Regions from separate parts of the Streptomyces syringium genome, predicted to be linked through region 2. Evidence: riboswitches for the same ligand, from Rfam matches in the RefSeq annotation. Region 2 holds a riboswitch; each other region holds the start of a gene.
The links. Region 2 has a riboswitch for cobalamin ahead of JO379_RS28490 (CoA-acylating methylmalonate-semialdehyde dehydrogenase). Riboswitches for the same ligand answer to the same signal wherever they lie in the genome.

Region 1: it holds a riboswitch for cobalamin, as region 2 does, so the genes downstream of both, JO379_RS01885 (ABC transporter substrate-binding protein) here and JO379_RS28490 (CoA-acylating methylmalonate-semialdehyde dehydrogenase) in region 2, are expected to answer to the same signal.
Region 3: it holds a riboswitch for cobalamin, as region 2 does, so the genes downstream of both, metE (5-methyltetrahydropteroyltriglutamate--homocysteine S-methyltransferase) here and JO379_RS28490 (CoA-acylating methylmalonate-semialdehyde dehydrogenase) in region 2, are expected to answer to the same signal.

The regions. Positions count from the first base shown of each region.
Region 1 is NZ_JAGIOH010000001.1:398,207-405,019, forward strand. It holds gene JO379_RS01870 (ATP-grasp domain-containing protein) at 1-1,047, shown strand, start outside; gene JO379_RS01875 (MFS transporter) at 1,044-2,315, shown strand; gene JO379_RS01880 (class I SAM-dependent methyltransferase) at 2,315-3,064, shown strand; cobalamin riboswitch at 3,120-3,302, shown strand; gene JO379_RS01885 (ABC transporter substrate-binding protein) at 3,333-4,361, shown strand; gene JO379_RS01890 (FecCD family ABC transporter permease) at 4,427-5,488, shown strand; gene JO379_RS01895 (ABC transporter ATP-binding protein) at 5,485-6,390, shown strand; gene JO379_RS01900 (ferric reductase-like transmembrane domain-containing protein) at 6,318-6,813, opposite strand, start outside.
Region 2 is NZ_JAGIOH010000001.1:6,480,585-6,487,397, forward strand. It holds partial or broken gene JO379_RS34240 (pyridoxal-phosphate dependent enzyme) at 1-55, opposite strand, end outside; gene JO379_RS28475 (transglycosylase SLT domain-containing protein) at 413-1,156, shown strand; gene aceA (isocitrate lyase) at 1,345-2,628, opposite strand; gene JO379_RS28485 (short-chain fatty acyl-CoA regulator family protein) at 2,986-4,395, shown strand; cobalamin riboswitch at 4,456-4,630, shown strand; gene JO379_RS28490 (CoA-acylating methylmalonate-semialdehyde dehydrogenase) at 4,836-6,335, shown strand; gene JO379_RS28495 (acyl-CoA dehydrogenase family protein) at 6,332-6,813, shown strand, end outside.
Region 3 is NZ_JAGIOH010000001.1:7,075,088-7,081,900, forward strand. It holds gene JO379_RS30710 (MFS transporter) at 1-509, opposite strand, end outside; gene JO379_RS30715 (endonuclease/exonuclease/phosphatase family protein) at 803-1,678, opposite strand; cobalamin riboswitch at 1,995-2,187, shown strand; gene metE (5-methyltetrahydropteroyltriglutamate--homocysteine S-methyltransferase) at 2,340-4,667, shown strand; gene JO379_RS30725 (hypothetical protein) at 4,843-5,187, shown strand; gene JO379_RS30730 (histidine phosphatase family protein) at 5,215-5,802, opposite strand; gene JO379_RS30735 (CbtB domain-containing protein) at 6,104-6,328, shown strand; gene JO379_RS30740 (CbtA family protein) at 6,350-6,813, shown strand, end outside.

The sequences.
Region 1 (6,813 bases), 6.1 Mb from region 2:
GCCGCGGACCTTTGCGGCCTTCCCGGGCTGCGGGGGCTCATCAGCTCGACCGACACCTGGACCCTGGTCGGTGCCGAGCTGACGGCCCGCTTCCGACTGCCCGGCCTGGACGCCGCCGTACTGGAGCTGACGCGGGACAAGGCAAGGGTGCGCAACGTGCTTTACGAGGCGGGCCTGACGAGGGGCCGCGCGGTGGAGGCCGGAGCCCTGGGGGCCGACGCCGACTACCCGCGCCGGCTGGGGAAGGAGGTGGGCTTCCCCGCCGTCCTGAAGGACACCGCCGGAACCGGCAGCCAGAACGTCTGGCTCGCCCGTGACGAGCCGGAGCTCGCAGAGGCCCTGCGCGCGGCCGGCGGGCGGCGGCTGACCGGCCGCCTCTTCGCGGAGCCGTACTTCTCCGGGCCTCTCTACAGCGCCGAGACACTCACCTGGGAGGGACACACCAGGCTGCTGGGCGTCTCCAGCCGGCTGATGTCGCACGAGCCGCGCTTCCGTGAGGAGATCACCGCGTTCCCCGTCGCCTTCCCCGAGCCGCAGCGCCTGTCGCTGGAGAAGTGGCTGGGCGAGGTGCTCGCGGCCGTGGGTTACACCGACCGGTTCGCCCATGTCGAGTTCGCCCTCACCGTGACGGGCCCGGAGATCATCGAGATCAATCCCCGGATCGGCGGCGCTCTCGTCGCGGAGGGCATGTGCCGGGCGCTCGGCTGCAATGTGTACGAGGCGATGGTGGAGGCCTCTCTCGGCCGTCGTCCCCGCCTCATCGACGCGGAGCTTCCGGGCGGCCCGGCGGTCGCGTTCGTTCTCGGATATCCGGAACAGGCAGGAGTGTTCACGGGGGTGACGGGGCTCGACCGGCTGGAGGGCATGCCGGGGTCGCCCGCCTGGTATCCGGTCAAGCGCGTCGGAGACCGCATCGAGTACCTGGGCGACAGCCGGGGCTACGCGGGCATCGTCTGGGCGGAGGCGGAGACCGCTGAGCTGGCCACCCACCGCGCCGTGGCCGCCGCCAACGCGGTACGGGTCCACACCGAGCGGGCGGCCGGGTGAGCGCAGGGCGGGCCACGGCGACACCCCTCGGCATCTCGCTTCTCCGGCTGAGCGGACCGCTGCGGTTCCTGCTGGTCAGTTCCTTCCTCATCCCGCTGGGCAGCTTCATGGTCCTGCCGTTCATGTCGGTGTTCCTGCACGAACGGCTCGGCATGGGCCTGGGAGCGGTGGGGCTGGTCCTGGCCGTGGCGTCCCTCGTGCAGTTCTCCGGTGGCGTGGTCGGCGGGGCGCTCGCGGACCGTATCGGCCTGCGGCGCACCATGGTGTGGGCCCTGACGGTACGTACGGCGGGCTTCGTGGGTCTGCTGCTGGCGTTGCGCTGGCCGCCGCTCGTCGTGGGCGCGCTGATCCTCACCTGTTGCGGTGCGGCGCTGTATCTCCCCGCCAACAAGGCCTATCTGGTGCGCGGCGTGGACGACGAGCGGCGGCCGATGTTCCTGTCGGCCGGGAACGCGGCGCTCAACGCGGGCATGGCGGTCGGACCACTGATCGCCGGCCCGTTCGTGCTGTCCTCACCCGGCTGGCTGTTCCTCGCGACGACAGCCCTGTTCCTGGGCGTGACGGCCGGCCACGCGCTGCTGCCCACGGAGAGGACCCCGGTGGGGCCGGCGGGCGGAGCCGTCGGCGCGGACCCGGGGAAGGCCGATGGTCTCCCGGTGAGCAGGGGCCTGCTCTCGGGAGTGGCACCGCTGCCGTTCGCGGCCAATCTGCTGGCCTTCTATCTGTACTTCCACTTCCAGCACTATCTGGCCGTGTTCGCGGTGGAGCGGGCGTCCAGCGAGTTCTACAGCCTGGTGCTGCTCACCTGCTTCGTCCTGGTCATCGTGGTCCAGCCACTGGCCTCCGGCCGGATCCGCCGGATGCCGTACCGGCGGGCGCTGGTGGGGGGCTTCCTCGCGCTCGCCGCCGGAATGGCGGTCCTGTCGGCCGGCACCAGGACGGCGCTGCTGCTGGGCGGCGCGCTGATCACCTTCGGTGACATCGTGTTGTTCCTGAAGAACGACTTGGAGGCCTTGCGCCGCAGTCCGCGCTCCGATGCCGTCGTGTTCGGGCAGCAGCGTCTCGCGGCCGGCCTCGGCGCGTGCGCGAGCGGGATTCTCGGCGGGCAGCTCTACGGTCTCGGCCTCGACGCCGGGGAGACCGGCTGGTTCTGGCTGGCGGCCGCGGCTCAGTGTCTGCTTCTCCCGCCCCTGCTGCTCGCGGTGCGCACGGCACCGGGTGCGGGGAAACCGATCGACTCGACGACGCGAAGGAAGGCCGGTTCCTGATGACACGGACGGACGGGTTCGAGGACGACGAGTTCTGGACCGAGTTCTACGACTTTCTCTTCTCCGAACAGCGCTACAGCCAGGCGGAGGAACTTCTCGACTCCTCTCCCCTGTTGGCCTTCACTCCCGGGGCCCGTGTCCTGGACCTGTGCTGCGGCCCGGGTGTGTTCACCGTTCCGCTGGCGCGTCGCGGCCACCACGTCACCGGCGTGGACCGCAGTCCCGCGATGCTGGAGCGGGCGCGGGAGTTCTGCGGGGCGGCGGGGGCGAAGGCCCGGTTCGTCCGGACCGACGCGCTGCACCACGTCGAGCCGGAGGCCTACGACGTCGTGCTCAACATGTTCACATCGTTCGGGTACTTCGAGGAACACGCCGCCAACATGCGGGTGTTGCGCAACATGCGTGCTTGTCTGGAACCCGGTGGCCGTCTGCTGCTGGACGTGGCGGGCAAGGAGCTCCTGGCCCGTAAGGTCGTGCCGCCGAAGGTCGTCCACCGGGGCGGTGATCTGCTGGTGCAGACCGACACCGTGCTCGACGACTGGGCCCGGCTGCGCAGCGACTGGGTGCTGGTCCGCGGGGACCGCGTTCGCCGGGCGAGCCTGGTCTGGTTCGTGTACAGCGCGGTCGAACTGCGGGCGATGGCCGAGGAGGCCGGCTTCGAAGAGGTCGAGATCTTCGGTGGCTTCGACGGCCGGCCCTACGACCAGGACGCCGAACGACTGATCCTTCGCGCCTCCCGTCAGGGCTGAATGAGGCGGAGGGGGGCGCGAATTGATCGATCGTGCGCCCTTTCCCGCCTCGCCCGCCACTCGTAATATCACCGGGTCATCGTCGCGACGGGGAATCAGGAAGCCGGTGTGAATCCGGCACGGTCCCGCCACTGTGACCGGGAAGCGATACCTCTGGGGGAGACCACCGCGAGAGCGGTCGGAGGCCAGGGGACGTCGCTCCGGGAGTCAGGACACTGTCCCGTCGCGAGGGCTGTCCGAGGAGCGCGGACTCCGCAGGAGGCATCACATGTACGACGGCATCCACCGTCTTTCCTTTTCGTCCCCCACCCGTCGGCGGATCATCCGTTGTGCGTTGGCTTCGGTCCTTGCCACGAGCTTCCTGGCAGGCTGCGGAGCGACGGACCCTGCGGACGACCGGGCCACGGCCCCGCGGGCGAAGGGGTTTCCCGTCACCATCGACAATTGCGGCACCCGGACCACCTATCGGAAGCCACCCGCCCGGGTGGTGACCATCCACCAGCACCCGGCCGAGCTGATGCTCGCTCTCGGGCTGAAGAAGGCGATGGTCGGCACGTCGTTCCCCGACTCCGCGGTGCTGCCCGAGCACCGCCGCGACTTCGGCCGGATTCCCGAGCTGGCGAAGAAGGAGCCGTCCTTCGAGACCGTCGTGGACGCCGAGCCCGACTTCGTGTACGGCGGCTACGGTTCCGCCTTCGCGGAGAAGGAGGGGCGATCCCGCAAGGTGTTCGCCGAGGCGGGCATCGACACCTATCTCAACCGCGAGTACTGCGGCAAAGGCCGCGTGGCCATGGCGGACGCCTACGAGGAGGTCCGTACCATCGGCCGGATCTTCGGCATCCAGGGCAGGGCCGACGACCTCGTGACGCGCCTCGAGGAACGCGTCGCCAGGACGACCGAAGCGGTCGAAGGCAGCCGGCCGGTGCCGGTGTTCGTCTACGACAGCGGGGACAAGGCGGCCTTCACGGCAGGCGGCAAGAGCCTGGGCACGGAGATCATCCGGCTGGCCGGAGGGCGCAACGTGTTCGGCGACCTCGACGAGGTCTTCGGTGACGTCTCCTGGGAGCAGGTCGTCGAGCGCAAACCCGAGGTCATCGCCATCTACGACTACCGCGGTTCGGGCAGTGTCGAGCAGAAGAAGAAGTTCCTCCTGTCCCACCCCGCCCTCGCCGACGTGCCCGCCGTCAAGAACCAGCGGTTCACGGTACTGCCGCTGACCTCGACCCTGGTCGGTGTGCGGCCCCCCTACGCGGTGGAGGATCTGGCCCGCCGACTGCATCCCGAGCGGTTCCGGTGACGGCCCGTCCGTCGGCCGTGGCGGACACGGCCGACACGGCATCCCGGCGCTCCAGGACGGTCCGGATGCCACCGCGCGGACGGCGCAAGGTGCCCTATCCGCTGGTCCTGGTGCTTCTCGGCGCTCTCCTGCTGGTCTCGGTGACGGCCGGGCTGACCATCGGCTCGGTGAACGTGCCGCCCGGTGAGGTGTGGGGCATCGTCGCCCACCGCGTGGGGGCGCCGTGGCCGGAGCCGGCCTGGACCCGGGCGCGCGAGACCATCGTCCTCGACGCCCGGGCTCCCCGGGTACTGCTCGGCGCGGTGACCGGCTCCGGGCTCGCGGTGGTCGGCACGGCCATGCAGGCCCTGGTCCGCAATCCGCTCGCGGACCCGTATCTGCTGGGCGTGTCCTCGGGCGCCTCGCTGGGGGCGGTCCTGGTCATCGTTTCCGGTGTGACCCTGTTCGGCACGCTGTCGCTGTCGGTGTCCGCCTTCGCGGGAGCCCTGCTCACCCTGCTGCTGGTGTACGCGACCGCCCGGGCCACCGGTCGGATCACCTCCGTCCGGCTGGTGCTGTCCGGAGTCGCCGTCGCCGCCGTCGCGACCGCCCTGACCGACCTCGTGCTGCTGACCGCCGACCGTGGCAACCAGGCCCGCGAGGTGCTCGCCTGGACACTCGGGGGCCTCGGCGGAGTGCGGTGGGACACCCTCTGGCTGCCGGCGGGCGCACTGCTGGTGGCCGTCGCGGTGCTGATCCTGCGGGCCCGGTCGCTCAATCTGTTGCTGGCGGGCGAGGAGGCTGCCACCACCATGGGGCTGGATGTGGCGCGGTTCCGCGGCCGGATGTTCGTGCTGCTCTCCCTCGTCACCGGTGTCCTGGTGGCGGCGGCCGGGCCCATCGGCTTCGTCGGGCTCATGCTGCCGCACATCGTTCGTCTCTTCGTCGGCGGGGACCACCGTCGCGTCCTGCCGGCGGCTGCTCTGGCGGGGGCCGTCTTCCTGGTGTGGGCCGACATCACGGCCCGTACGGTCGCCGCACCGCAGGAGATTCCGGTCGGGGTGCTGACCGCCCTGTGCGGTGGCCCCTTCTTCCTGTGGCTGATGCGCCGGGACGCCCGGCGGGGCACCGGCCAGGGGGTGGAATGAGCGCGACCGAACTGTGCGTGGAGGGCCTCACGGTCACCGCCGGGGCACACCGCCTCATCCACGACGTGTCCGTGAACGCCGCCCCCGGTGAGGTGGTCGGGGTGGTGGGGCCCAACGGCAGCGGCAAGTCGAGCTTGTTGCGCACCGTCTACCGGGTGCTGCGCCCCGACACCGGGCGGGTGATCGTCGACGGGGCGGACGCCTGGCAGCTGCCCGTACGGCGGCTGGCACGCACGCTGGCGGCGGTGGTGCAGGAGCCCGGCGCCGATTTCGATCTGGTGGTGCGCGACGTGGTGGCCATGGGGCGCACTCCCCACAAACGTCTGCTCGACGGGGACACCGCCGAGGACACCCGGCTGGTGGATTCCGCACTGGCACGGGTCGACGCGACGGAGCTGTCGGACCGCCCCTTCGGCCGGCTCTCGGGGGGCGAGCGACAGCGCGTACTGATCGCGCGGGCACTGGCCCAGCAGCCCACTCTCCTGGTTCTCGACGAGCCGACCAACCACCTGGACATCCGGCATCAGATGCAGGTGCTGGGGCTCCTGCGCCGACTGCCCACCACGGCCCTGGTCGCGCTCCACGATCTCAACCTGGCCGCCTACTACTGCGACCGCCTCTACGTGCTGCGGGACGGCGCGGTGGCGGCATCGGGGCCGCCCCGGGAGGTGCTCACCGCCCGGCTGCTCGCCGAGGTCTACGGAGTGACGGGAGAGGTCACCCTCCATCCCAGGACCGGCGCGCCCCACGTCACCTTCTTCCCCGAGGAGACGGCATCGGGCGGGGACGTGGTGGTGGCCGAGAAGCCGGCCGCGGCCATCGACGGGCGTCAGTCCGAGCCGTGGTCGTGCGGCGCCTGCGGCGAGGGGGCGGGTGCGGGGCGTTCCCGGCCGCCGTCGTGACCCGAGGCGACCACGGCGACGAGGCCCACGAGCACCGCGCCGACCGCGACCCGGCCCGCCACCCGGGCTGCCCATGCCGGGAGCCGGGGCGGAGACGGCCGGTCGGTGCCGCCTCCGCGCCGGCCGGGCCACGTGAGCCGTTCGGCGCGGCGGGCGGGGCGCAGCAGCCGGAGCAGGAGCAGCGCGGCGACGGGGAGTTGCAGCAGCCACAGCGCGGTGCGCGGCCACTCGGCGTACCAGACGTTGGTGCCGTACAGCAGGGTGTGCCAGACGCTGAGGACGTAGACGACGACGATGAAGCGGTGCAGCCTGCGCCAGGTGTGCGGGCCTATACGGTGCCGGACGTAGAAGAGCAGGCCCAGGGGGATGGCGAGATAGAGGGCTCCCTGCCCGATGGGGATGGCGAGCCGACCGGTTCCCGAG
Region 2 (6,813 bases):
GCCGGACCAGCGGCGTGCCGCCGACGAGATCGAGCACGGACTCGTGGACATCCATCCCGGCACCCTTACCAAGCGGCGCCCCGGGCAAACGGCGTCCCGACGGTATGCATGCGCGCCGTTACGTGCTGTGTGGAGGTGGGGGGCGGGATGTGAGGCCGCTCATGGGACCCAGATCACTTACGAACCCGGGTAGTGGACTCCAGATTCGGACATTTGGGTGTGAAGTGGGGTGGTGGGTGGGGTGTGCGGGGGTGTGTTGTTCGGGGGTGGGGTAGTAGGTCACACCTTTGCCAGCGGCTTTTCGGGCCGCTAACAATTGCCGAGTCGCATGGCGCCGTCGATCGAGACACGGCGCTTTCTTCGCGCCGATCCGGCCAGTGCGACTCACGCGATTGGAAGAGGTTCAGCCAGCATGCGCTCCACCACCACCGGTACCGCCCGTCTGACCACGGCCCACAAGCTCTCCGCCGCCGGCCTGACCGCTGCCGCGGGCGCTGCCGCCCTGGCCTTCGCCGTCACCCCCGGCCAGGCCGCCGAGACCCCCTCCATCGCTGTGAAGCCCGTCGCGTGGACCACCACCGACCTCGGCGCCCACGACCACACCGCGCAGCAGTCCGACACCGCCGCCGCGAAGGCCAAGACCCAGGCCAAGGCCGCGACCGACGCCGCTGACGCGAAGAAGAAGGCCGACGCCGCCGCGAAGGCCAAGGCCGACAAGACCCGCGCCGAGAAGCAGGCCGCCAGCCGCTCCGAGGCCCGCACCCCCGTGAAGCCCGCCGCCCCCGCCAAGCCGGCGGCCCCCGCGAAGCCTGCGGCTCCGGTGAAGAAGGCGTATGCCGACAATCTCGACGGGTGGATCAAGGAGTCCCTGGACATCCTGAAGTCCAAGAACATCCCCGCCAGCTACGAGGGCATCAAGCGCAACGTGATGCGCGAGTCGACCGGCAACCCCCGCGCGATCAACGACTGGGACATCAACGCCGCCAACGGCGTCCCCTCCAAGGGCCTGCTCCAGATCATCGACCCGACCTTCAAGGCCTACCACGTCGAGGGCACCTCCTGGGACCCCTACGACCCGGTCGCCAACATCACCGCCTCCTGCAACTACGCCGCCGACAAGTACGGCTCCATGGACAACGTCAACTCCGCCTACTAAGGGAGTCGACACCGCACGCCGAAGGGCGGCAGCACCCCACCCGGTGCCGCCGCCCTTCGGCGTATCCCCAAGCGGCCCGGGCCCCTCAGCCCCGGCCGTGACCCGGGCCCCTCAGCCCCGGCCGTGACCCGGGCCCCTCAGCCCCGGTCGTCTGTGTGGCCCCGCCCCCGCCCCGCCCCCGCCGTGGCCTAGTGGAACTGCTCCTCCTCCGTGGAGCCGCGCAGCGCGAGCGTCTCCGCGGCGGGGTTGAGCGCCGTGCTGACCTGGTCGAAGTAGCCCGTGCCGACCTCGCGCTGGTGCTTCACGGCGGTGAAGCCGTGCCGCTGGTCGGCGAACTCCCGCTCCTGGAGCTCCACGTAGGCGGGCATGCCGTGCTCCGCGTAGCCCCGGGCCAGGTCGAACATGCCGTGGTTGAGGGAGTGGAAACCGGCCAGGGTGATGAACTGGAAGCGGTAGCCCATCGCCCCCAGCTCGCGCTGGAACTTGGCGATCTGGTCGTCGTCCAGCGCGGCCCGCCAGTTGAAGGACGGCGAGCAGTTGTAGGCGAGCATCTGCTCGGGGTACTCGGCGTGGACGGCCTCGGCGAACTCGCGCGCCTGCGCCAGGTCGGGGGTGCCGGTCTCCATCCACAGCAGGTCCGCGTACGGCGCGTAGGCGAGGCCCCGGGAGATCACGGGGCCCATGCCGGGCTCGACGCGGTAGAAGCCCTCGGCGGTGCGCTCGCCGGTGCAGAAGCGGGCGTCGCGCTCGTCGACGTCGGTGGTCAGGAGATTGGCGGCGAGCGCGTCCGTACGGGCCACGATCAGGGTCGGCACATCGGCGATGTCGGCGGCGAGGCGGGCCGCGTTGAGGGTGCGGATGTGCTGGGAGGTGGGCACCAGGACCTTGCCGCCGAGGTGGCCGCACTTCTTCTCGGACGCGAGCTGGTCCTCGTAGTGGATGCCGGCCGCGCCCGCCGCGATCATCGCCTTGGTCAGCTCGAAGGCGTTCAGCGGGCCGCCGAAGCCGGCCTCGGCGTCGGCCACGATCGGGACCAGCCAGTCGACGTCCGCGCCGTCACCCTCGGCGGTGGCGATCTGGTCGGCGCGCAGCAGTGCGTTGTTGATGCGGCGCACCACGGTCGGTACGGAGTTGGCGGGGTACAGGCTCTGGTCGGGGTAGGTGTGCCCGGCCTGGTTGGCGTCGGCGGCGACCTGCCAGCCGGACAGGTAGACGGCCTGCAGTCCGGCCTTGACCATCTGCACGGCCTGGCCGCCGGTCAGCGCGCCGAGCGCGTGGATGTAGTCACGCTCGTGGAGCTGACGCCACAGCCGCTCGGCGCCGCGCCGGGCCAGGGTGTGCTCCTCCCGGACGGTGCCGCTCAGCCGCACCACGTCCTCGGCGCCGTACGAGCGCCGCACGCCCTGCCAGCGCGGGTCCGTCGCCCACCGCTGTGCCAGCTCCTCGGCCGTCGTCGTCCCTGTCTGCGCCATGACCGTCTCCCAGTGTCGCCGTGTCGCGTCGATCCCGCGTCGATCCCGCGTCGAAGCCGCTCGGGCTTCTGCCAAGAATGCGAAGGGAAGTGCTTCCCCTGGTAAGTGCGGCCCGCCGTGCCCCCATCGAGCGGGCAATGTTGAGATCCGGGGGCTCCGGCGGGCCGTGCTAAGACTCTGGCAGTGGCACTCGGTGCCATCAACCATGGCGGGCTGCCAAGTTCTGTGAATCTTCCCGAGCATGTTTGCCAACCTTGCCAAGGTCTCCTGTCCACAAGCCGCTTGCTCCCGGCTAGGGTGGCCGCACGGAGCCGGGGGCGGCCGAAGGGGCCTGGTGAGCAAGAACATGAGCAAGGCATGAGCAAGACATACGCGGGGGTGCGGCTGCGGCGGCTGCGCGAGGAACGGCGGCTCAGCCAGGCCCACATGGCCCGGATGCTCGCCATCTCACCCAGCTACCTCAATCAGATGGAGCACGACTCCCGCCCGCTCACCGTGCCCGTACTGCTGCGGCTCACCGAGGCGTTCGGCGTGGACCCCGGCTTCTTCTCCGAGCGTGACACCGGCCGTGTCCTGGCCGACCTGCGCGAAGCCCTCGCCGACGAGGTGGCCGCCGCCCGCGTCTCTCCCGCCGATCTGTCGGAACTCGCCTCCCGGCTGCCCGCCGTGGCGGCGGTGCTGCTCGACCTGGGCCGGCGCAACCAGGTCCTGACCGAGCGGCTCGCGGAGGTCGCCGAGCGCCGCGGCACCGACGACCCGGACCTGCCGCGCTCCCCGCACGAGGAGATCCGCGAGTTCTTCTACCGCCGGCAGAACTACCTCCACACCGTCGACACCGCCGCCGAGGAACTGGCCGCCGAGATCGGTATCCGGCCCGGCGAGGTGCTGCCGGCCCTGGCCGCCCGGCTCGCCGAACGCCACGGGGTCCGTATCGCCGCCGACGCCGACCGCCTCCACACCTACGACCCCGGTGCGCGGGTGCTGCACCTGTCGAACCGGCTGCGCCCCGGCCAGCAGGCCTTCCGGATGGCGACGCAGCTCGCCCTGCTCGAATACGACGGGGAACTCACCCGGCTCGCCTCGGAGGACTACGAGGAGGGCTCGGCCGTCCGGCCGCTGGCCCGGATCGGCATCGCCAACTACGTCGCCGCCGCGCTGATCCTGCCGTACCGGGAGTTCCACGCCGCGGCGGAGGAGCTGCGGTACGACATCGAGCGGCTCGCCGACCGCTTCGGGCTCGGCTACGAGACCGTCTGCCACCGGCTCAGCACGCTGCAGCGCCCGCGGCTGCGCGGGGTGCCCTTCTCGTTCGTACGGGTCGACCGCGCGGGCAACATGTCCAAACGGCAGTCGGCCACCGGCTTCCACTTCTCCCGGGCCGGCGGCACCTGCCCGCTGTGGAACGTCTACGAGGCGTTCGCCTCTCCCGGCCGCATCCATGTGCAGATCGCGGCCATGCCGGACGGGCAGCGCCATCTGTGGACCGCCCGCACCGTCACCCGGCACCGGGGCGGCTGGGGCGAGCCCGGCAAGACCTTCGCCATCGGGCTCGGCTGCGAGATCCGCCACGCCTCCCGGCTCGTCTACTCCGACGGGCTCGATCTCGACAACGCCTCGGCCGCCACCCCCATCGGCATGGGCTGCCGGATCTGCGAACGCCTGGACTGCCCGCAGCGGGCCGTCCCGCCGCTCGGCCGGCCCCTGGCCGTCGACGAGAACCGCAGCACCTTCGTGCCGTACCCGGTACTGGACACCGGGCCTCGCTGACACACCGGGGCCAGGAGAAGCCAGCAGACCCTGGACTTACTAGGACGTCCAACTATATGTTCGGGGGACAAGGTCCGCGGTGCAGGGAAGCCGGTGTGAAACCGGCACGGTCCCGCCACTGTGACCGGGGAGTCCGTCCTCGCGGTACACGCCACTGACGAGCGGGATGTCGGGAAGGCACGGGGACGCGCGCTGATCCGGGAGTCAGGATACCGGCCGCGGAACGTTCCGTGTTGTCCACGAGGATGGAGCAGACACGCATGGCACCGGTCCGTACCCACGACCCTGGTGATCCGGCGCGGCGAGCGGCTGCACCCGCTTCCTGACGGCTCTTCGCCCTTCGCGTCCCGCGACCCGTCGGCGGCCCGCGCGCAACTCGCGCCCGCCGCCCGATGCTTCGCGCCATCTTCGGATCTCACCTGACGAGAGCAGGCTCTCCCATGGTCCGTGAACTCACCCATTTCATCGGCGGCAGGCACACCCCGGGAACATCGGGTGCCTACGGCGATGTGTACGACCCCAACACCGGCGCCGTGCAGGCCCGGGTACCCCTGGCGAACCGGGCCGAGACGGAGGCGGCCGTCGCCGACGCCGCCGAGGCCCAGCGGGAGTGGGGCGAGTGGAACCCGCAGCGCCGGGCCCGCGTCCTGCTGCGCTTCCTCCGGCTCGTCGAGGGCGAGAAGGACTCCCTCGCCCGGCTGCTGTCGTCCGAGCACGGCAAGACGGTCCCCGACGCGCTCGGCGACATCCAGCGCGGTCTGGAGGTGGTGGAGTTCGCGGCCGGCATTCCGCACCTGCTCAAGGGCGACTTCTCCGACAACGCCGGGACCGGCATCGATGTGCACTCCCTGCGCCGCCCGATCGGCGTGACGGCGGGCATCACCCCGTTCAACTTCCCCGCGATGATCCCGCTGTGGAAGGCCGCCCCGGCCATCGCCTGCGGCAACTCCTTCGTCCTCAAGCCCTCCGAGCGCGACCCGTCCGTCCCGCTCCGGCTCGCCGAGCTGTTCCTGGAGGCGGGCCTGCCGCCCGGCGTGCTCAACGTCGTCAACGGCGGCAAGGAAACCGTCGACACCCTGCTCGAGGACCCGCGGGTGCAGGCGCTCGGCTTCGTCGGCTCGACCCCGGTCGCCGCCCGCATCTACGCCACGGCCGCCGCCCACGGCAAGCGGGCCCAGTGCTTCGGCGGCGCCAAGAACCATCTGATCGTGATGCCGGACGCCGACCTCGACCAGGCCGTCGACGCCCTGATCGGCGCGGGCTACGGCTCGGCCGGGGAGCGCTGCATGGCGATCTCCGTCGCCGTGCCCGTCGGCGAGGACACCGCCGACGCGCTGGTCGCCCGCCTCAAGGAGCGGATCGGCACCCTGCGGATCGGCCGGTCCGACGACCCGGACGCCGACTTCGGCCCCCTCGTCGGCCGCGACGCCGTCGACCGGGTCACCGGCTATGTGGACCTCGGAGTGGAGGAGGGCGCCGAACTCGTCGTGGACGGGCGCGGCTTCACCCTCGCCGGGCACGAGAACGGCTTCTTCGCCGGTGCCTCCCTCTTCGACCGGGTCACCCCGGACATGCGGATCCACCAGGAGGAGATCTTCGGGCCCGTCCTGTCGGTGGTCCGCGCGGCGGACTACGAGCACGCGCTGCGGCTGCCCTCCGAGCACGCCTTCGGCAACGGCGTCGCGATCTTCACCCGCGACGGGGACACCGCCCGCGACTTCACCCGCCGTGTGGACACCGGCATGATCGGCGTCAATGTGCCGATCCCCGTGCCGGTCGCCTACCACACCTTCGGCGGCTGGAAGCGGTCCGGTTTCGGCGATCTGGGCCAGCACGGCCCGGACGCCATCCGCTTCTACACCCGCACCAAGACCGTCACCTCGCGCTGGCCCTCCGGGGTCAAGGAGGGCGCGAGCTTCACCATCCCCACGATGGGATGAGCGCCATGACGACAGGCCTCACCGAGGAGCAGCTCGCGCTGGCCGGGACGACGCTGGACTTCGCCCGGGAACACCTCGCCCCGCACGCCGTCGCCTGGGACCAGGACAAACACTTCCCCGTCGACGTGCTGCGCAAGGCCGCGGGGCTCGGGCTCGGCGGCGTCTACGTAAGCGAGGCCGCGGGTGGTTCCGGACTCACCCGCGCGGACGGAGTGCTGATCTTCGAGGTGCTGGCCACCGGCTGCCCCTCGATCGCCGGCTATCTCTCCATCCACAACATGGTCGGCTGGATGATCGACCGCTACGGGGACGAGGCCCAGCGCGCCCGTTGGCTGCCCGGGCTGTGCTCGATGGACACCCTCGGCAGCTACTGCCTGACCGAGCCGGGCGCCGGCTCCGACGCCGCCGCGCTGCGCACCCGGGCCGTACGCGACGGGGACTGCTACGTCCTGACCGGCGTGAAGCAGTTCATCTCCGG
Region 3 (6,813 bases), 590 kb from region 2:
ACCAGGGCGCCGCCCAGCCCCGGCCCCGCGACCTGGGCGGACGAACGGGCCGTCTCCAGCGCGCCGTTGCCCGCGACCAGCTGCTCCCGGGGGAGCAGGCCGGGCAGGTAGCTCTGGTGCGCGATGTCGAAGAACACGGTGGCCACACCGGTGATGAGGGCGGCCACGTACAGCTGCGCCATGGTCAGTGCCCCGGCCCATGCCGCGAGCGGCAGGCTCAGCATCGTCACGGCCCGTACGACGTCGGTGCGGATGAGCAGGGGCAGCCGCCGCATCCGGTCCACCCAGGCTCCGGCGGGCAGCCCGACGAGGAGGAACGCCGCGGTCTCGGCGGCGGTCAGCAGCCCGACCTCCATGGGCGAGGCGTCGAGCTCGATGACGGCCACCAACGGCAGTGCCACGACGGTCACTTGAGCGCCGACCTGGCTCACCGCTGCCCCGGAGAGCAGTAATCGGAAGTCGTAGTTCCGTAAGAGCCCTGAGCACACGGGCTTCACTGACGAGGACATTTGGCAGACATTTGGTGATGAGGGTGGGCACAGTCAAAATGATCCGGGCACTTCCGGCCAGTTTTGTTCGTAATGCGGACAACTCGTGGTGACGTTGGGGCGAAAGGTTTCACACCGTTGTTTGAACGTCACCCAGGGTGGCCTGCGGCGGAAGGGTTTTCTGCGGTTCTGGTGCGCCAAGGGAGGCCTGATGTTCGAATGTCCGATAGTCGGTGCCGTGCCCGGGGTGGATCGGTTCAAAGTGGTGACACTCGGGCGGCTTTGAGATAAGCGGCCATGAAACAGGCGGCGCCCTACAGCTCCAGGTCCGCCTGCACCGGCAGATGATCGCTGGGGAACTGCCCGCCCTGCTGGAAGACGTTGATGGCCGCGCGCCGGGTCCGTACCCGGGGCGAGGTGAGGATCCAGTCGATGCGGTCGCCGTCCGGCACGAGCGGCCGGTAGCCGTGGAAGGTCGCGTACTGCGCCCCGCGCTGATCGGCCGTGTCCCAGGAGTCCACGAGCGAACCCTGTTCGAGCATCGTGTCGTAGACGGGGTTGCCGTGTGCGGGGACGTTGAAATCGCCGGTGACGATCCGGGGCAGGGCCGGATCCAGACCGCGCAGCCGGGTGGTGATCAGCGCGGCGGAGCGCTCGCGCGCGTTCTGATGGGCGTGGTCGAGATGGGTGTTGAGGGCGTAGCACTCGCCCCCGGTGAGCAGATCGCGGAACCGGACCCAGGTGACCATCCGGATCACAGTGTTGCCCCAGGTCGCGGAGCCGATCAGATACGGGGTGTCGGAGAGCCAGAAGTGGTCGTACGCGACGGGGGCGAGCCGCCGCACGTCGTGGAAGACGGCGGTGAACTCATCGCGGCTGCCTCCCGCGCGGCCCGTGCCGACCCAGGCGTAGCGCGGCCCGAGATCGTCGGCGATGTCGCGCAGCTGCGCGTACAACCCCTCCTGGGTGCCGAGGAGATGAGGGCGCTCGTGGCGCAGCAGCGTGCGCATGACGGGCCGCCGATCGGCCCAGGTGTTCGGCGGGGTGTCGGAGGCGTAGCGGAGGTTGAAGCTCATCACCCGCAGCGGACTCCGGCCGCCACCACCCCCGACGGGCCCGGCCGCGGCCGACGCGGCCACGGCCCGCAGCGCGGTGCGGCGGTCGAAAGGAGCGTGCGCGAAGGCGGTCACGGCGACTCCAGGGTCCGGGCGGGGTCCGGGCGTACCGGAGATTCTCATGCGTCACATGGACCGCCCGCAACGGTGCCGTGGGCGGCGGGTGCGGCCGCCGCGGCGGTGACCACCGGGGTGCCGCACGCCCGTGCCTCCAGGGCGGACAGGCCCCGCCCGGGCCGCCGCCCGGCACGTCGGGCCGGGCGTCCACGCCGTGCCGGGTCGGCACGCGCGGAGTGTCCACCGGCGGATACCGGCCACGCGTCAAGATCGAATCCTTGCGCGGATTCCCCTACCGGTCCTTCCGCATTGTGTCTAGGGTGGGGGACGCAGCTGGTTCGCCCCGCCCGCCAGGCGGGAGCGTCGCAAGAGGGAACCCGGTGGAAATCCGGGACTGCCCCGCAGCGGTGAGTGGGAACGACCGCCGTCATACGCACTGGACGCCCACGCGTCCGGGAAGCGACGGCCAGTAGGTGCCCGGCGGCCCCAAGGCCCCAGGGCGCGCCCGCGAGTCCGAAGACCTGCCACTGCCCGCGCGCCACCCGCGTGCGGTGATCTCGGTGGCCCCGAGGGAGGGCCGGCGGTGGCAGGCAGGTGTGCCCAGCGCGCCCGCCCTCTTCGTCGTCCCTTCGCGCCCGGGTCCGCCGTGGTCATTCCGCGACTCGCGAAGGAGAGTTCCGTGACCGACCGCAACACCACCCCGCCCTCCCGGGCCACCGTCCACGGCTACCCCCGGCAGGGCCAGTCCCGTGAGCTGAAGAAGGCCATCGAGGGCTACTGGGCGGGCCGCGTCACCGCCGACGCCCTGCACACCACCGCCGCCACTCTGCGCCGCGCCGCCTGGCGCCGGTTGACGGAGGCCGGCGTGGACGAGGTGCCCACCGGCGACTTCTCGCTCTACGACCACGTCCTGGACACCACGGTCATGGTCGGCGCCATCCCCGAGCGGCACCGCGCCGCCGTCCGGGACAACGCCCTGGACGGCTACTTCGCCATGGCCCGCGGCACCCAGGAGGCCCCGCCGCTGGAGATGACGAAGTGGTTCGACACCAACTACCACTACCTCGTCCCCGAACTGGGCCCGGACACCGTCTTCACCGCCGACCCCGCCAAGCCGCTCGGCGAGCTGCGCGAGGCCCTCGCCCTCGGCCACACGGCCCGCCCCGTCCTGGTCGGCCCGGTCACCTACCTGCTCCTCGCCAAGCCCGCCCCCGGCGCCCCGGCCGACTTCCAGCCCCTCACCCTCCTCGACCGGCTGCTCCCCGTGTACGCCCGGGTGCTGGCCGAGCTGCGGGCCGCGGGCGCCGAGTGGGTCCAGCTCGACGAGCCCGCGCTCGTCCAGGACCAGTCGCCGGCCGTCCTCAGCGCCGCCACCCGCGCCTACCGCGACCTGGGCGCGCTCGCCGACCGGCCCCGGATCCTGGCCGCCACCTACTTCGACCGCCTCGGTGACGCCCTGCCCGTCCTCGCCAAGTCACCCGTCGAGGGACTGGCCCTGGACTTCACCGGCCCCGCCGCCGCCAACCTCGAAGCCCTCGCCGCGGCCGGCGGCGTGCCGGGCAAGCGCCTCGTCGCCGGCGTCGTCGACGGACGCAACATCTGGATCAACGACCTCGAACACTCGCTGGCCACCCTCGCCACCCTCCTCGGCCTCGCCGGCCGGGTGGACGTGGCCCCCTCCTGCTCGTTGCTGCACGTCCCGCTCGACGCCACCGCCGAACGCGACGTGGACCCCCAGGTCGCCCGCTGGCTCGCCTTCGCCCGCCAGAAGACCGAGGAGATCGTCACCCTCGCCCGCGGACTGAACGAGGGCACGGACGTCATCGCCCCGCAGCTCGCCGCCAACCGCTCCGCCCGCGCCTCCCGCGCCGCCTCGGCCCTGACCCACGACCCGGCCGTCCGGGCCCGTGCCGCGGCCGTCACCGAGCGGGACACCCGCCGCCCGCAGCCGTACTCCGAGCGGACCGCCGCCCAGCGGGCCCGGCTGGGTCTGCCGCTGCTGCCCACCACCACCATCGGCTCGTTCCCGCAGACCACCGAGCTGCGTACCGCCCGCGCCGATCTGCGCGCGGGACGGATCGACGCCGCCGGCTACGACGAGCGCATCGCCGCCGAGATCCGCGACGTCCTCGCCTTCCAGGAGAAGGCCGGGCTGGACGTCCTCGTCCACGGCGAGCCCGAACGCAACGACATGGTCCAGTACTTCGCGGAGCGGCTCACCGGCTACCTCGCCACCCAGCACGGCTGGGTGCAGTCCTACGGCACCCGCTACGTCCGCCCGCCGATCCTGGCCGGCGACATCTCCCGCCCCGAGCCCATGACCGTGGCCTGGACGAGCTACGCCCAGTCGCAGACCGAGCGCCCGGTCAAGGGCATGCTCACCGGCCCCGTCACCATGCTTGCCTGGTCCTTCGTCCGCGACGACCAGCCGCTCGCCGACACCGCCCGCCAGGTCGCCCTGGCCCTGCGCGACGAGGTCTCCGACCTGGAGGCCGCCGGGACCGCCGTCATCCAGGTCGACGAGCCCGCGCTGCGCGAGACGCTGCCGCTGCGCACCGCCGACCGGCCCGGCTATCTGGCCTGGGCGACCGAGGCGTTCCGGCTGACCACCGCGGGCGTCCGGGCGGACACCCAGATCCACACGCATATGTGCTACGCCGAGTTCGGCGTCATCATCGGTGCCATCGAGGAGCTGGACGCCGACGTCATCAGCCTGGAGGCGGCCCGCTCGCACATGCAGGTCGCCGACGAACTCGCCGTGGCCGGATACGGACATGAGGTGGGCCCGGGCGTCTACGACATCCACTCGCCCCGGGTGCCGGGCGTCGAGGAGACCGCCGGCCTGCTGCGCAAGGGGCTCGGTGCCATTCCCGCCGAGCGTTTGTGGGTCAACCCCGACTGCGGCCTGAAGACACGGGGCTGGAGCGAGGTCCGTGACTCCCTGGAGCATCTGGTCCGGGCGGCCCGGCAGGTGCGGGCCGAGCTGACCGGCGCCGACATGCGCTGACGCCGGTCGCCCTCCGCCCTGATCAGGGGGTGACAGCGGGCGTGGCCCCGGCACCGAGGTGCCGGGGCCACGCCCGCTGTTCACGGCCAATCCCGCTCAAGTGGCCCAAATCGCAACGGACTCTCATGATTGACTGCCCCCACCGGTCATGCCCCCACAGGAGAGGACGGCCACGATGAGCAGGCGCCCCGAGCCGCGTCGAATGATCATCGGTGGGGAGGAGGCGGTGGTGGTGGCCCCCGAGGAGTACGAGCGCCTGGCGACCACCCGCAGACAGGTGGGCGCGCAGGGCGCCCGTATCCGCGTCCTCAAGCACGAACTCCAGCATGCCCTGGCCCTGTTGACGGCCGTCGAGTCCTTACTGGCCGACGTCCCGCACGGCCGTCCGGGGCCGCCCTTCGACGGCGGGGGCGGCGGTGACGCCGGTCATCCGGCGGCCTCCTGCGTCCGCTGCGGGCTGCTGGAGCTGATCCACCGGAGGCCGTCGGCCGGGACGCGGGGCGGGCTGACCGCCCTGTGAGCCCCGGTGCGCCCCGGTGCCGGTTCATCAGGCCGGTGGTGCCGGCTCCGGGGTGAGCGGGCGGCCGCAGCGCAGGTTCCAGCGTCCGGCCCGGCCGGTGAGTTCGGTCAGCGACAGCGGGGGCACGTCGAGCCGCCAGAAGAGCCGCGGGGACAGCCCCAGCGCGTGCACGACCGCCGCGCGGACCACCGCGGGTTCCACGACGGCGAGCAGCCGGCCGTCGTCGTCGGTCCGCCCGTCCAGCCAGGAGCCGACCCGGCCGACGAGGTCCAGCAGCGACTCGCCGCCGTGCGGCGCGGCGCCGGGGTCCGCCAACCAGGCGGCCACCGCCTCGGGTTCGGCCGTGGACAGCTCGGCCAGCCCCCGCCCGCGCCAGCCGCCCACCTCGAGGTCCCGCAGCTCGGGCACGGGGGCGGGGGACAGGCCGAGCGCGGCGGCCGTCCCGTGGCAGCGCGGGGAAGGGGCGCAGAGGGCGGCCGACATCCGGGGCAGACCGCCGGCGGCGGCGCGGGTCTGCCGGGCCCCGGCGTCGTCGAGCGGGGACCCGTCGTCGAAACGGGCCTCGCGCAGTGCGGCACTCATCGCCGGTGAGAGCAGCGTCACACGTACGGTCATGGTCCTCAACTCTCCTCCCGGGCGGGCCCGGTCGGCCCGCGCCCAGCAGACCACGAGGGGGCGAGCGGGGCGCGCGCGGGGGTGCGCCTCCGCACGCCGTAGCGCCCCGGTCGCGTACACGGTACGGTCGCGTGTACATGACGACGGTGTGACGGAAGTCCGGTGAGAACCCGGCACGGTCGCGCCACTGTGTACCCGGCGAACGCCCCCGATCCACGCGGGGCGCTGGCAGGGAAGTCAGACCCGGCACCGTCGTTGACAGCACCACGATCGGGACGCGTGTTCCCCAGGAGGTTTTGCCATGGCCCAGTCAGCCGCCCCCGCGACCGGTACCCCCGCCGTACCGGCGATCACCCCGATCTCCCTGAAGGAGATCGCCCCGTGGACGCTCTTCTTCGGGATCCTCGCGCTGATCCTGCTGTACTTCGTCGGCGCCGAGCAGGGCGCCACCGCCCTGATCTCCGGTGAGGGTGTCCACGAGTGGGTGCACGACGGCCGTCATCTGCTCGGCTTCCCCTGCCACTGAGAGACCAGGGGTCAAGAGCTCGTGAACTCCATTTCCGTACGGGCCCTGCTCGTACGCGGCATGCTCGCCGGCCTCGCCGCCGGCGCGCTGGCGCTGCTCACGGCCTATCTGCTCGGGGAATCCCGGGTGGATGCGGCCATCGCCTTCGAAGAGGCGCACAGCCACGACCACGGCGGCGGTGAGGAGCTGGTCAGCCGCTCCCTGCAGTCGACCGCGGGGCTGGCCACCGGCATCCTCGTCTACGGGGTCGCACTGGGCGGTATCGCCGCCCTGGTGTACTGCTATGCGCTGGGCCGCGTCGGCCGTTTCGGCCCGCGCGCGACGGCCGCACTGGTCGCGCTCGGCGCGTTCGTCGCTGTCTATCTGGTGCCGTTCCTGAAGTATCCGGCGAACCCGCCCGCCGTGGGCGACCCGGACACCCTGGACCAGCGCACCGCGCTGTTCTTCCTGATGATCGCGCTCAGTGTGCTGCTCACCGTGGGCAC